DNA from 2 places in the Ruminococcus sp. SR1/5 genome. Region 1 is predicted to be linked to the other one. Evidence: predicted binding sites of a transcription regulator. Region 1 holds the regulator's gene; the other holds the start of a gene.
What was found. Region 1 encodes HrcA, which represses chaperone genes, less so after heat shock. Its sites were predicted from a motif close to TGTTAGCACTCNNNNNNNNNGAGTGCTAACA; they were not measured.
Positions count from the first base shown of each region.

Region 2: CK1_RS11530 (Hsp20/alpha crystallin family protein) is a predicted target of HrcA. The motif match lies at 5,932-5,962, and genes of this name have one in related genera.

Region 1 is NC_021014.1:3,064,678-3,072,418, forward strand. Features, by position in the region: gene CK1_RS15395 (carbohydrate ABC transporter permease) at 1-775, shown strand, start outside; gene CK1_RS18930 (glycoside hydrolase family 172 protein) at 817-1,437, shown strand; gene CK1_RS18935 (glycoside hydrolase family 172 protein) at 1,425-1,925, shown strand; gene CK1_RS15405 (hypothetical protein) at 1,941-2,210, shown strand; gene CK1_RS15410 (ABC transporter substrate-binding protein) at 2,140-3,195, shown strand; gene hrcA (heat-inducible transcriptional repressor HrcA) at 3,371-4,414, shown strand; gene grpE (nucleotide exchange factor GrpE) at 4,433-5,068, shown strand; gene dnaK (molecular chaperone DnaK) at 5,122-7,014, shown strand; partial or broken gene dnaJ (molecular chaperone DnaJ) at 7,036-7,741, shown strand, end outside.
Region 2 is NC_021014.1:2,305,854-2,313,594, forward strand. Features, by position in the region: gene ileS (isoleucine--tRNA ligase) at 1-893, opposite strand, end outside; gene CK1_RS11515 (D-alanyl-D-alanine carboxypeptidase family protein) at 1,684-2,973, shown strand; gene CK1_RS11520 (3'-5' exonuclease) at 2,950-3,906, opposite strand; gene CK1_RS11525 (nucleoside hydrolase) at 3,977-4,939, opposite strand; gene CK1_RS11530 (Hsp20/alpha crystallin family protein) at 5,344-5,781, opposite strand; gene CK1_RS11535 (YibE/F family protein) at 6,199-6,954, opposite strand; gene CK1_RS11540 (YibE/F family protein) at 6,941-7,681, opposite strand; partial or broken gene CK1_RS18885 (YibE/F family protein) at 7,727-7,741, opposite strand, start outside.

The DNA of each region.
Region 1 (7,741 bases):
TCTGATCCTGTTCCCGGTTTACTGGATCTTTATTTCTTCGATCACACCGTCAGGAGAACTGTTTAAAACACCGATCGATTATCTTCCGGATCATCCCACACTGGAAAGCTATAAATTTCTGATACAGAATGTAGGACTGCTTTCAAAGATCGGAAATACAGTTCTGATCGTAGGCATTACACTTGTGATCAGTACCGTGCTGTGTGCAATGGCTGCCTATGGCTTCTCAAGATTTAACTCAAAGGGAGTTTCTGTTGCATTTGCGTTTGTTCTGGCTACCATGCTGATCCCTGAGGTTGTCACAGCCCGCCCGCTGTATGAGTTTATGCAGAAGGTAAAGCTGTATGATACATATCCGGGACTTATCCTTCTTTATATCAGTACCGTTATACCGTTTACGGTTCTGATCCTCAGAAACTTTGTCGGTGAGATCCCGATCTCACTGGAGGAGGCAGCTGCTATTGACGGCGCATCTTTTTCACAGAGACTGTTTACGATCGTTCTGCCGCTGATGAAGCCGGCAATCGCTACGGTTTGCATTATCAACTTTATTACCTGTCTGAATAACTTTTTCACACCGTTGTTTTATTCAAATGGTATTCAGGTACTTTCTGTTTCCATCGTACAGCTTCCGTTACGTGACAACATGTATGGAGTTCCGTGGGATCTGGTCAGCGCCATGGGATGGATCATCCTTCTTCCGATCATTATCTTTGTAGCTGTTTTTGAGAAACAGATCATGGATGGTATCATGGCAGGTGGAGTAAAAGCGTAAATATAATATTTTTAATTTCCAAAAGAGAGGAGAAAACAGATATGTATCAGGCATTTACAGGCGGACTGGGAGGGATCGCACTTGCAAAGCATGGAAAAAGCCGTGCGATCAACGCAGAAAATCCTCATGGAGAAAAAGGCAGAGGCGGTATGGCTGCAAGTCATCTGGGACCGTCCAGAAAAGGAAGCCCGTGTCTCAGGGATATTGAGCCGGGAACTGTGGTAACTCTGGCAGAAATGGAAGGACCGGGACAGATCAATCATATCTGGATCACCGTTGATAACAAGACTACAGAGGCAGATTGCTTTGTACTGAGAGATCTTGTAATCCGTATGTACTGGGATGACGAGGAAACTCCTTCCGTGGAAAGTCCTCTGGGTGATTTCTTCTGCTGCGGATTCGGAAGGGAATGTTTTGTAAATTCTGTTCCGGTGGCTGTTGTTCCAAACAGGGGCTTTAACTGCTATTTCCCGATGCCGTTTAAGAAGAAAGCAAAGATCACACTGGAAAACCAGCATGCAAATAAAATCCCGGCTTTCTTTTATCAGGTAGATTACTGTCTCTATGATGAGCTTCCGGACGATATTGCTTATTTCCATGCGCAGTGGAGAAGGGAACGGTTGACAGAAAAACAAAAGATTATACAATTTTGGATGGAGTAAAAGGAAAAGGCCATTATATAGGAACCTACATGGCACTTACCACACTGGAACGTTACTGGTGGGGCGAGGGAGAAATGAAGTTTTATATTGACGGAGATGAGGAGTATCCGACCATCTGTGGAACAGGAACGGAAGATTACTTTGGTGGTTCCTGGAGCTTTGCCAAACAGGTGGATGGAAAAACCGTGGAACAGAATTATAACACGCCGTATCTGGGATATCCGTATTATTCTGCCCATGACGAGCTGATCCACAATTTTTATCATAATGATGACTGCCCGCCAATGAGAGGCTTTTACAGATGGCATTTACAGGATCCAATCTGCTTTGAAGAGGATCTTCGCGTTACGATTCAGCAGATAGGCGTCGGATACCGTGGCCTGTTTGAACGACAGGATGATGTGGCAAGTGTAGCGTACTGGTATCAGACACTTCCTCATGCACCGTTCCAGCCGTTGATGTCAAAAGAGGATAGATGGCCCAGATAAAAAGGGTGGTAGAGATTGAAAAAACAGGTATTTTGCGGGGTATTTGCCCTGGCTCTGGCAGTGACAGGATGTGGAGTCCAGAAGAAGGAGGCTGCATCTGATATTGTGCCGGAGAACAGACAGGAACTGACGATCCTTCATGTGGATGCAGGCACAGAAGGCTTTGATTCTTTTATCAGCCAGGCGGAAAAAGATCTTGGAATAAAGATCCATATTGAAAAAATGTCCGGCCAATGCGGACAATCGCCAGGCCAAAATAGCAACTCTTCTGACATCAGGAGATGATTCTGTTGATCTGATCACAGTAAATGATGAGATGATATCCGAATTTAAACATAAGGGATTTCTTCTTCCGCTGGAAGATACGGTTATGACAGAGGAGACAGCGGCGAATTTTCTGCAGGAATACCTGAAAGAAATATGCATGTCAGACGGACATATTTTTTCGGTACCGTTCAGGATGGATATCATGGCATTCTGGGTGAATCAGGAATTGCTGGATCAGGCTGGTCTGGACAGACTCTCCGGTCTCAGTGATCTTGAGATCCTTCAGAAAAAGCTTCAGAATACGGGAAAATATGCATACGGGGATGCATGGGAGATTTCCTACATATATAACAGTATCAGCGAGTATGTCAATTTTTTCGGAGGAGATTATACAGACTGGACGAATCCGAAAACCAGAGAAGCGGCAGAATATATGAAGCGAATGCTGGATACAGGGATGATATCAGAGGAGAATCTGATCGACCAGCATGATCAGCTGAATGAAAAATTTATAAACGGCCAGTATGGATGTATGTTCATGTATACCGGTGCGTTGAGGACCTTTCAGAATGCAGGCGTATATGGAAAAGATAAGATCCATATGGCACTATTGCCGGAATTTGCCAAGAAGGTGACCAATATCGCAACCTGGCAGTATGTACTGAATAAAAATTCTGATCATAAAGAAGCAGCTCTGAAGTTCCTTCAGTATGTGTCCGGATATGAGGCAAGCAAAAATTACGGACAGCTGACCAAAATGTGTCCGGCAAGACTGGATGTGATCGAGGATAAGAATTTTGATCTGGATGGCATTGAAATGATCCGGCAATATCTGAAAGATTATAAGCTGAAAGCAAGACCACTGTGTGCCGATTCCATAGAAGCTATTTCGGCTATGGGTACGGAATTTCAGAAATATGTGCTGGGACAGAAAACAGAAGCGGAATTTTTTGCCGGGGCACAGAAATGCATAGACCAGTATTACAAAAAAGCATCGTACTGATGCTTTTTTTGTTGCGAAAAAATAAGAACTTTTTTTCAAAACATATTGACAAATATTTTACATGGTGATATCTTAAAGACTGTAGATGTTAGCACTCCACTAAAATGAGTGCTAACAGATATAAAAAAGAATCAACATCCGTCAGGAAAGAATAAAAAGGAAAGGAGATGGATTCATGGAAGAGGTGTTGAATGAGCGCAAGCAAAAAATCTTAAAAGCAATCATCAAGACCTATATGGAAACCGGAGAACCGGTTGGTTCCAGGACCATTTCCAAGTATGCGGATCTCAATGTCAGTTCCGCAACGATCCGAAATGAAATGTCAGACCTGACAGATATGGGCTATATCGTCCAGCCTCATACCTCAGCAGGAAGGATTCCTTCAGATAAGGGCTACAGACTTTACGTCAATGAGCTAATGAAGGAGAAGGAAGCGGAGGTCGCAGAGCTGCGAGATCTGATCATTGAGAAGACAGATAAGATGGATAAGGTGCTTAAGAAGGTTGCGAAGGTTCTTGCTTCCAATACCAACTATGCTACCATGGTTTCCGTTCCGCAGTACAGCGGCAACAAGATCAAGTTCATCCAGCTGTCGAGGATGAGCGAGCTTCAGCTTGTGGCAGTGGTTGTCAGTGACAACAACACAGTCCGGAACCAGATCATCAATCTGGATGAGGAAATGGACGACCAGACGATCCTGAAACTGAATCTTCTTCTTAACACCAATCTCAATGGGATCCCGATCCAGGATATCAACCTTGGGATGATCGCCAGACTGAAGGAACAGGCAGGCAGCCACAGCGGTGTGGTGGCAACGGTTCTGGATGCAGTGGCAGCCACCATTCATGTGGAAGAGGAAGATATGGAGATCTATACTTCAGGTGCAACTAACATCTTCAAGTATCCGGAGCTTGCCGATAAAGAGAAGGCAACGGAGCTGATCTCCGCATTTGAGGAGAAGCATGAACTTGCCGATCTTGTAAAAGAACAGATGTCAGATGGAGAGAATACAGGAATCCAGGTTTACATCGGTGATGAGATGCCAATCCAGACCATGAAGGACTGCAGCATTGTAACTGCCAGATATGAACTGGGAGACGGAATGTACGGAACCATCGGGATCATCGGTCCCAAACGAATGGATTATGAGAATGTAGTGGACAGTCTGAAGGAACTGAAGAATCATCTGGATGACGTTTTGAAAAAGAAGAAAACTTAGAAAGGCGGTAGAAAAAAAGTGTCGGAGGAAACAAAGAAAACATCCGAAGAGCAGGAAGCGGAGAAGGAAATCCCCGTAACTGACGGAGATCAGGAAGAAGAAAACCTGACACCGGAGGGAGAAGATCTGCCGGAGGAAGAAAACAATACTCCAGGCGAAGAAGCTGCCTCAGAGGATAAAAAAGAAGAAAAATCAAAAACTTCCTTCTTCGGAAAGAAGAAAAAAGATAAATCTGAGCAGAAGGTGGAGGAACTTACCGATCGCCTGAAGCGTACCATGGCTGAATTTGACAATTTCCGTAAAAGAACGGAAAAAGAAAAATCCAGTATGTACATCATCGGAGCAAAAGAGATCGTTGAAAAGATCCTGCCGGTTGTGGATAACTTCGAAAGAGGTCTTGCACAGGCACAGGAAGGCGATGCTTTTGCAGATGGAATGAAAATGATCTACAAGCAGCTTACCACAACACTGGATGAGCTTGGTGTGAAGCCGATCGAAGCAGTGGGAAAGGAATTCAACCCGGATTTCCATAATGCAGTGATGCATGTGGAGGATGAAGAGGTTGGAGAGAACATCGTGGTGGAAGAATTCCAGAAGGGTTACACCTACAAGGATTTCGTAGTACGCCACAGTATGGTAAAGGTTGCGAACTAACTGACAACAAACTTTATTTTAACAGATACAGACTAAAACAGGAGGAAAAAATCATGGGAAAGATTATTGGTATTGACTTAGGTACAACAAACAGCTGTGTAGCCGTAATGGAAGGTGGACAGCCGACAGTTATCGCAAATACAGAAGGCGCAAGAACAACACCATCCGTTGTAGCATTCACAAAAACAGGAGAGCGTCTGGTAGGTGAGCCTGCAAAACGTCAGGCAGTTACAAATGCAGACAGAACGATCTCCTCTATCAAAAGAGAGATGGGTACCGATTACCGTGTAACCATCGATGACAAGAAATATTCTCCACAGGAGATCTCCGCAATGATCCTTCAGAAACTGAAAAAGGATGCAGAGGCATATCTTGGTGAGAAAGTAACAGAGGCAGTTATCACAGTTCCGGCTTACTTCAACGATGCTCAGCGTCAGGCTACCAAAGATGCAGGTAAGATCGCAGGTCTTGATGTAAAACGTATCATCAACGAGCCTACAGCAGCAGCTCTTGCATATGGTCTTGACAATGAGAAAGAGCAGAAGATCATGGTATACGACCTTGGCGGCGGTACATTCGATGTATCCGTGATCGAGATCGGTGATGGTGTTATCGAGGTTCTTTCCACAGCTGGTAACAACCGTCTTGGTGGAGATGACTTTGATAAGAAGGTCACAGATTACATGCTTTCCGAGTTCAAGAGAACAGAGGGCGTAGACTTAAGCAACGATAAGATGGCTCTTCAGAGACTGAAAGAGGCAGCTGAGAAGGCTAAGAAAGAGCTTTCTTCTGCAACAACAACAAACATCAACCTTCCGTTCATCACAGCTACAGCTGAGGGACCGAAGCATTTCGATATGAACCTTACAAGAGCTAAATTTGATGAGCTGACACATGATCTTGTAGAGATGACTGCAGAGCCGGTTCGCCGTGCACTGTCTGATGCAGGTATCACAGCTTCCGAGCTTGGCCAGGTACTTCTGGTTGGTGGTTCTTCCCGTATCCCGGCTGTACAGGATAAGGTAAGACAGTTAACTGGCAAAGAGCCAAGCAAGAACCTGAACCCGGATGAGTGTGTTGCACTTGGTGCTTCCGTACAGGGTGGTAAACTTGCAGGTGATGCAGGTGCCGGTGATATCCTTCTTCTGGATGTTACCCCACTGTCACTGTCCATCGAGACAATGGGTGGTATCGCAACTCGTCTGATCGAGAGAAATACTACAATTCCTACAAAGAAGAGCCAGATCTTCTCCACAGCAGCAGATAACCAGACAGCTGTAGATATCAACGTTGTACAGGGTGAGCGTCAGTTCGCGAAAGACAACAAATCCCTCGGCCAGTTCCGTCTGGATGGAATCCCGCCAGCACGTCGTGGAGTTCCGCAGATTGAGGTAACATTTGATATTGATGCCAACGGTATCGTTAATGTATCCGCTAAAGACCTTGGAACAGGTAAAGAGCAGCACATCACAATCACAGCTGGTTCCAATATGTCCGATTCCGATATCGACAAAGCTGTCAAAGAAGCAGCTGAGTTCGAGGCTCAGGATAAGAAACGTAAAGAGGCTATCGACACAAGAAACAATGCAGACTCCATGGTATTCCAGGTTGAGAATGCACTGAAAGAAGCTGGCGACAAGCTTGACGCAAACGATAAAGCAAGTGTTGAGGCTGACCTCAATGCACTGAAAGATCTTCTTGCACAGACAGCAAATGCTCAGGAGCTTACTGATTCTCAGGTTGCAGACATCAAGGCTGCACAGGAGAAGATGATGGAGAGCGCTCAGAAGCTGTTCTCCAAGATGTATGAGCAGACTCAGGGAGCTCAGGGTCAGGCTGGTCCGGGACCGGATATGGGCAACATGGGCGGAAACGCTGGTGCTCAGGGCGGAAATGAAGCAGGATACGGCGATGATGTTGTAGATGCTGATTACAAGGAAGTCTAAGACAAGTAGGAAATAATTACAATGGCTGATAAAAGAGATTATTATGAAGTCTTAGGTGTGGATAAAAACGCCGACGACGCAACATTAAAAAAGCATATCGTAAGCTGGCCAAGAAATATCACCCGGATGTAAATCCGGGTGATAAAGAGGCTGAGGCGAAGTTCAAAGAGGCGACAGAGGCTTACTCCGTTTTAAGTGATGCCGACAAGAGAAGACAGTATGATCAGTTTGGTCATGCAGCATTCGAAAACGGCGGCGGAGGCGGAGCCGGCGGCTTTGGTGGATTCGACTTCAACGGTGCGGATATGGGAGACATCTTCGGAGATATCTTCGGAGACCTGTTCGGCGGCGGAGGCAGAACCAGACGGGCCAACAATGGACCGATGAAGGGTGCCAACCTTCGTGCACGTGTGAACATTACTTTTGAGGAAGCGGTTTTCGGATGCGAGAAAGAGCTGGAGATCGTTCTGAAGGATGAGTGTACCACATGTCACGGAACCGGAGCGAAACCTGGAACATCACCGGTCACATGTCCGAAATGTAAAGGCCAGGGTCAGATCGTTTACACCCAGCAGTCCATGTTTGGTATGGTACGTAATGTTCAGACCTGTCCGGACTGTAACGGAACCGGTAAGGTGATCAAGGACAAATGCAGTGCCTGCCGTGGAACCGGATATACTTCTTCCAGAAAGAAGATCCAGGTATCTGTACCGGCCGGTATCGACAA
Region 2 (7,741 bases), 760 kb from region 1:
CATGCAAAAAGCGGCTCATATTCTCTGCGCTCAAGGTCTGTTCCTTTATATTTCTCAAGGATCTCATATGCAGGCTCATCATCCTTTGCAAGCTTGCCGAGAACCTTGTCCAGAAGTGCCTCTGCCATGTAGTAGGTATAGCCGTCTGCTGCTTTTACCTTACAGTAGATCTCATCCGGGTTTACACAAAGTGCAACGTTGGATGGAAGTGTCCATGGTGTTGTTGTCCATGCCAGGAAGTATGCGTCCTCACCAACAACCTTGAAACGCACGATCGCAGAGCGCTCTTTAACAGTCTTGTAGCCCTGAGAAACCTCCTGTGCGGAAAGCGGAGTTCCACAGCGTGGGCAGTAAGGAACGATCTTAAAGCCTTTATAAAGGAGACCTTTTTCCCAGATCTCTTTCAGCGCCCACCACTCGGACTCGATGAAATTGTTGTCGTATGTTACATACGGATGCTCCATGTCAGCCCAGAAACCAACGGTAGATGAGAAATCCTCCCACATTCCCTTGTATTTCCATACGCTCTCCTTACACTGCTGAATGAACGGCTCCATTCCGTACTCCTCGATCTGCTCCTTGCCGTCAAGGCCAAGCTTCTTCTCAACCTCAAGCTCAACCGGAAGTCCGTGAGTATCCCATCCTGCTTTTCTCGGAACCATGTACCCCTTCATTGTACGGTATCTCGGGATCATATCCTTGATAACTCGTGTCAGAACGTGTCCGATATGTGGCTTACCATTTGCGGTAGGCGGTCCGTCATAGAATGTGTATGTCTCGCCCTCTTTACGGCTGTCCATACTCTTTTCGAAAATCTTGTTGTCTTTCCAGAATTTCTCGACTTCTTTTTCACGGTCAACAAAATTCAGATTCGTGTCAACTTTACGATACACAATATTTACCTCCTGTGTCTGATTACTGGCTGCTGCCTCATCTGTAAGGCCACAGCGGATTGTTTCTTCACAGATACCTGTTCGTGCCAATGCTTCGGGCACTTATAAAAAAGACCCCATCCTGTAAAAGGACGAAGTCTGATTCGCTGTACCACCTGTTACATTATACGGGCCTGTGTCCAGATCCCTGCGTCTTCTGCTGTGTTCTTATGCTCTGTGTTATGGCGCGGGCTATTGTTCCATGTCTGTTCATGGCGGACAATTCTTTGTATCTGCCGATATATGTTCCCTGTAACGGAGGAAATCCGTCAGTTCTTACTTAATGATCATCTGTATATCAGATATTCTTCCGGCTGCTGCCGGACAACTTCGGAACTGAAGCTCAGGAGTGATATTCCGCCATATTTACTCGTCCCGGGCTCCCACCATCCCCAGTTCGCTACAAGCTTTCCATATGGCCTACTGTCTCCATCACAGCTTTTTCTATATACGCTGTCTATTATAGGTTGGGGAAAATCCATATGTCAAGTGTTTTCATGGATTTTTCTTATTATATGTATGTTCACTTCTTCTTAATGGAATTTTCACAGACTGCAAGTAGTTTTTCCGGGAGGAAAGTGGTATACTACTACAGAATCTTGAGGGCCAAAATACAGCGTTTCATTAATACAATGCTATAATTAATGAAATACTGCACCTCATCACAAAACGGGCAAGATTTTTTCGGTTACTGATCCTCAAATGAATAATAACCTTCTCGCCCGGATTTATTACTGAAAGGTATCTTGTTATGAAAAATATGAAAAAACGATCCTTGCGCCGGATCTTTGCAGGCATTCTCGGCATAGGGATCCTGCTCACAGGCGCAGCTCCCTGCGCGGCGGCTGCCTATGGATACGATGAATATGGTGATCCTATCGTCACTGCCACACCGGTTCCTGATGGTCAGGCAGCAGCAGTCACGCCTGCTCACTCCAGCTATTATTCACAGGCTGCCGACACCGATTCCATTGACGGGTGGCCCAAAGGTCCCGGCATCGAAGCACAGGCTGCAGTCCTTATGGATGTAAATACAGAAGCCGTTCTTTATTCCAAAAATGCGGACACACAGCTCTACCCTGCCAGCATCACGAAGATCCTGACTACACTGCTTGCCTGCGAAAATCTGAACGCTAAGACAAACATTACCGTATCTGAAAAAGCTTCCACCAGTGTAACTGCCGGAGATTCCAGTATTTATGCTGCTCCCGGTGAAAAATTCACCAGGGATCAGGCCCTGATGGCTGTCATGCTCCAGTCCGCTAATGAAATGTCTGTCGCCATTGCGGAAGAAGTTTCCGGCTCTGTAAAGAAATTCGCAGAACTCATGAACTGGCGCGCCAAGCTTTTTGGCTGCAAGAACACACACTTTAATAATCCCAACGGTCTTCCGGATGAGAATCATTACACCACAGCCTCCGACATGGCAAAGATCGCCAAATCCGCCTGGCTGAATCCTCTTTTCCGGCGATACTGCACCAAACGTTATTACGAGATCCCGCCTACCAATAAATTTGCGGAAGCCCGCCAGCTGCTCAATCATCACAAGATGATGAAAAACGGCGAATATTATTATGAAGGCGTCCGTGGCGGAAAAACAGGTTACACGGATGCATCCGGCAACACACTTGTCACCTACTGCAAACGAGGAAATATAACGCTGGTAGCCGTGATCCTGAATTCTACTTCCGCGGCAAATGCTTACAGCGATACCGCTTCTCTTTTTAATTATGGTTTTGAAAATTTTGAAAAGGTGGATATGAAGGTGTCCATGGAGCCAGTCCCGTTTAAGGTACTCCCTTGTGACAAATATATCCTTAAGAATAACGGAAACACCTATCCGTTTTATTATCAGACAAAGGTTTATGTGACTCTTCCAAAAGGTATCAAAAAATCACAGCTTAACAAACGCCAGGCCGTTCTTCAGAATGCTGTCGGCCCACTGCGTCTGAAAAGCAAATATTATTATAAGAAACAAATGGTCGGATGGGGAATGCAATACGAACGAAACATCGTATCAGACCTTCTCCTGGCTGCGTAACATTTTCCTGCGGCGGAGAGATTCGTGCTTTTCACGGATCTCATCCGCCGCTTCTGTATCTTCTGCTCTCAGGGTCTTCACCCCGAAATATTTTCCCTCATCGGTTTTTCGAATCCGGATCTTTCCGGCAACAGGTCCATGCTCATGGCAAAGGGCAAGGCTGTAATATACCTTGGAATTGTTGGTACTGAACCAGCGGATCTTCCTCTTGGCAGGGCATCTGCAAATGGGACACATGGTACTTACCATGGTACGGTCCTTCATCAGACGCTCCTTTGATACAAATTCCCTGGACACAAACTTGTCATGGTCTGTATAGGAAATATAGATCTCGCTGTCTCTGGATTTTGGATTCTGATATACATCCAGGGACGGATGGCGGATCATGCAGGCTTCATCGATCTCCAGGAGTATCCTGGCAGTATAGCTGGCGTCTGCCAGTGCCCGGTGAAAATCCCGGTTTTTGGGAAGCTGCAGGTAGTCTGTAGCATATTCCAGGGAACGCCTGGATATTCCATCCTCGAATTTTATGCTGAAAAGTTTCTGCACATCGTAGTAATGCACCGGCCCTGGCATCAGCTTCAGAAGATTATAGTATTTCATATTGCGCTGAAGTTCCATCACATCCTGGTCTCCCCAGGTAAAAAAGCGATACTCCTCCCCGCACCATTCCAGAAATCTGCGGATTGCCCTTGGAAAAGGGATGCCTTTTTCCAGTTCATGATAATCCACGTGGATCACTTCATGGATACTGTCGTGGATCCAGTGGTACACTTTGGGCTTGATCAGGCACTGAAAGGTATCAACGATCTCTCTTTTTTCATTTAATTTTACTGCCCCGATCTCTATGATCTCAAACGGGAGCCGACTATCCGGATGTCTTCTTCCATCCGGATTCTGGTTCCATTCCAGGTCAAATACAATATAGTTCATGGGTTTTCTATCCTCTTATCTGACTGCTCAGCTGCTTCATAAATGCAGCTGTTTCCGGATCGTTGTCCGGCTATTTCATATTTTTGCATTCGGACACAGAATAAATCGCTTCAAACAGCTCCTGCTGGAAGCTTTCTGTATCTGCATCTGTCAGAATCATATCTTTCATTTCGTCTTCTTCGTGTAGCCACCAGCGGAAATCGCATAATGTGGCACCCCGTCCGGCACCATCTGAACAATCCACATCCAGGAATACTTTTTCTGTTTTAAAGAACTCCGGATGGATGAGATACATAAACGGTACAGCAGCATGGATACTTGCCACGCAGCGATATTTGGAAAAATTTTCAAGTACGTAGCCAGCCATATCTCCACAGGCTCTGGCTGCCGGATCACCGGACTGGCACAGCTTCATGATCTGGTTTCTGGTGAGATTACATTTCAGGGTAGCATCCAGTCCACACATGATCAGTGGGATTCCGGAATCGAATACGATCTTTGCCGCCTCAGGATCTGCGTAGATGTTGAATTCTGCTGCCGGTGTGATGTTTCCGCCTTTTGCTGCGCCGCCTGTAAATACGATTTTTCTGATCTTATTCTTTATTTCAGGAAAAACCTTCAACAGAAGTGCAAGATTAGTCATTGGTGCAGTTTCGATCATTACTACCTGCTCGCCCTCCGGAATGGCATTCAGAATATCACGGATAAAAAGCACTGCATTGTCAGAAGCAGCCTCTGATTTTGCTTCCGGCAGTACGCAATGGCCAAGCCCTGTCTCTCCGTGAAATTCTTCCGCATAAATTGCCGCTTTCACAAGAGGACGGTCCTGGCCTCCTGCCACCGGAACCTTCAGTCCGTAAAAATCCACCAGCTCCAGTGCATTTTGGGTCACTCTTTCTATCCTGGTACTTCCTGCAGATGTCGTCACTGCAAGCAGCTCCAGTTCATCCTGATGTGCTGCCGCATATGCCAGTGCGATCCCGTCATCGATTCCGGGATCACAGTCCATGATAACCTTGATCTTATCTCCCATATATTCACCTCTGTAAAAACTCTTTCCCCAATTTTATAGTATTGCCGAATTTCCGCTGTTTACCTGTTCCAAGTATAACAGAGTGAGGAAAGAGTGTAAAGTTAATCAGAATTCGTTACTGTTCACTCCGTTCTCAGCAACACGCTTCGCGGAATATTACCAGTAAACAGTAATCAGAATTCACCTCTGTACTTCAGGCTGAAACGTAAAGAACCCCTCTGCCGGACATTGGCAGAGGGGTGGAAAAAAGGGGGTTATATTCATTTATATAAACAAATGCAATGTGCAATTTGGAGCTTTAATATTTGCAATATCCGTTTGGGTTGTTCCGGATATTGTTATTATGCTATATCCCATCACCCGGAGCTTGCAATCCAGTACCGGGGCTTCACAATAAATGCTGATCAATCAATAGAAACAAATTTCTTCTCTTCTGCTTCTTTCTTGGTCTCTTCCTTCGGGAAGGTTACATGAAGGATTCCGTTCTCATATTTCGCATGGATATCTTCATGCTTAATGCTCGAGCCTACATAAAAGCTTCTGTTGCAGGTTCCTGTATAACGTTCTCTGCGAACATATTTACCTTTATCATCCTTCTCGTCCTTCTTCTCTTCTCTGGTTGCCTGAATGTTCAGATAACCATTCTTCAGCTGGATCTTCACATCCTCTTTCTTAAATCCCGGAAGATCAATCTCCAGTTCATAATTGCCATCTACATCACGGATATCTGTCTTCATCATATCCTTCACCTGAGGATAAGCATTGGCAGCTGCCTGACGGCCTGTCGGATATCCCATAAAATCATCAAATAAATCTTCTCCGAAAATACTTGGCATTAACATAACTCATTCCTCCTGATCTATATTCGCTGCGTGCTGCGCAGGCGTTTTTAATTTACTGTTTCTGAAAACATCTGCAAATTCTGTAAGAACTTTCTCCGGAAGATTTCTTTTTTCTCTCTTCCTTTGTTCTGTATGTACTATAACACGCATTATTAGCACTGTCAAGAGGCGAGTGCTAATTTCACACTTTCTTCACATTTCACGTAATTTTACGATCCATTTTTCCGATACATATGTCTGAAGCGCCGAAGATAGAAGGACTCCCAGGATCAGAAATGGAACTGCCTGTAAAAACACTCCCATAAATACATAAATATAATAACTGCTTTCATAAAAGAGAGCACACGTCTGCTGAATACAGGAAAGAACATCTGTATCGGGACCATGGATCCGTATTCAGTGCAGTGGAGATATACTTCATGAGATCTGTCGAATAATACATCTGATCGATACCGGGACAGTAACAAGGCAGGCTACCGCACCAGATAGCATGACTGCAACATCCTGGAATAGGAACTGGGAATTAAGAATGATCTCCAGGCTATATTGCTGTGTCTGAATGTATGAAAATAATAAAATAGTTCCTCCAAGATAAGCAAACAGCAACGTATTTACCGTTGTACCGATAATTTCTTTCCCAACCTGATAGCCGGAAGCTGTAAGCTCTTTCGCTGTCAGACTGTTTTTATGAGTCCAGACTTCATATACAGAAGATGTTACAGATAATGCTGTATCGATAACAGCCCCAAGAGTACTGAAAACAGTTACAAATATTCCTACATGAAGCATGTTAATATGAAGGTCCGTACTGTAATAATACATAAAATCATCTTCTGAAATCTGGATCTCATTTAATCCGTAGCTTCCTGATCTCCATGTAATAATATAAATCGGAATAAACAAAAGTAACATTACCAGCAGTGTAGCCAGAAAAGCCGCCCGCGTCTTTGGATTATTTCCGTTCTGATAAAACAGAGAAATATAACAGACACCTGCACCTGCCACCAATATCAGGAGCAGTACAGGAAAACCGGCAGACATCAGCATAATTGAAAAAACAAAATTACAATATTCCCCGCCAGTGTCATAATTGACATGGCTCCACGCTCTCCGCCAATCAAGATCACCAGAAAAATTAAAATCAATGCAAGAAAAATGATCATTCTCTGACACCCCTTTTCCGTGATGGTATTTTCATAATCGCTGAAGCAATAAAAACAGATACTGGTATTGCCAGTACAATTCCAATACTTTCTATCAGAAAACGACAGATATCATATGGAATGTGGTATCTCACGATCGTTATAAAACTTATATCATTATTCATCTTAAGTATGAACATGGGAATCATGCCGCTTGCCAGAACAAACAGCAGTACATTTATCATGGTTCCCATAATATCATATCCGATTTCACGACCGGAATGTATCAGTCTTCTCAGAGAAACCGATGGATTTTTCCGCACGATCTCTCCTACTGCTGCGCTGATCGTCACCGTCACATCCATAATTGCACCAAGTCCTGTCAGCATAATATCTGCCCAGAATATATCTGCTGAATTGCCTGTACTTCCAAGGTATTCCAGATTGGAATAATCCAGATCTCCGTACATATAAATAGAAAATTCAAACAATGCCATGATCAGAAACAGAACACACAGTGTTGAAAGAACTGAGGAAAATGTTTTTCTATGAATTCCATTTAAGCAGATCAATGTAGTCAGTGAAAAAAGAACTGCGATGACATTACAGATATTTAAAATATTTTTCCCTTCTGTAAAAGCCTGAAATCCATACGCAAATATGACTGTATTCAGTATCAGTGATATGATCGTGTAAAATCCCTGCTTTCCTGTAATGCAGATCAGAAGAAAAAATAATCCTCCTGCCAGTAATGCCAAATACCCATCCCTTTTTACAGAACGTATCGTTTTTCCGGGGCTTTCCTTTGAACCGCTTAA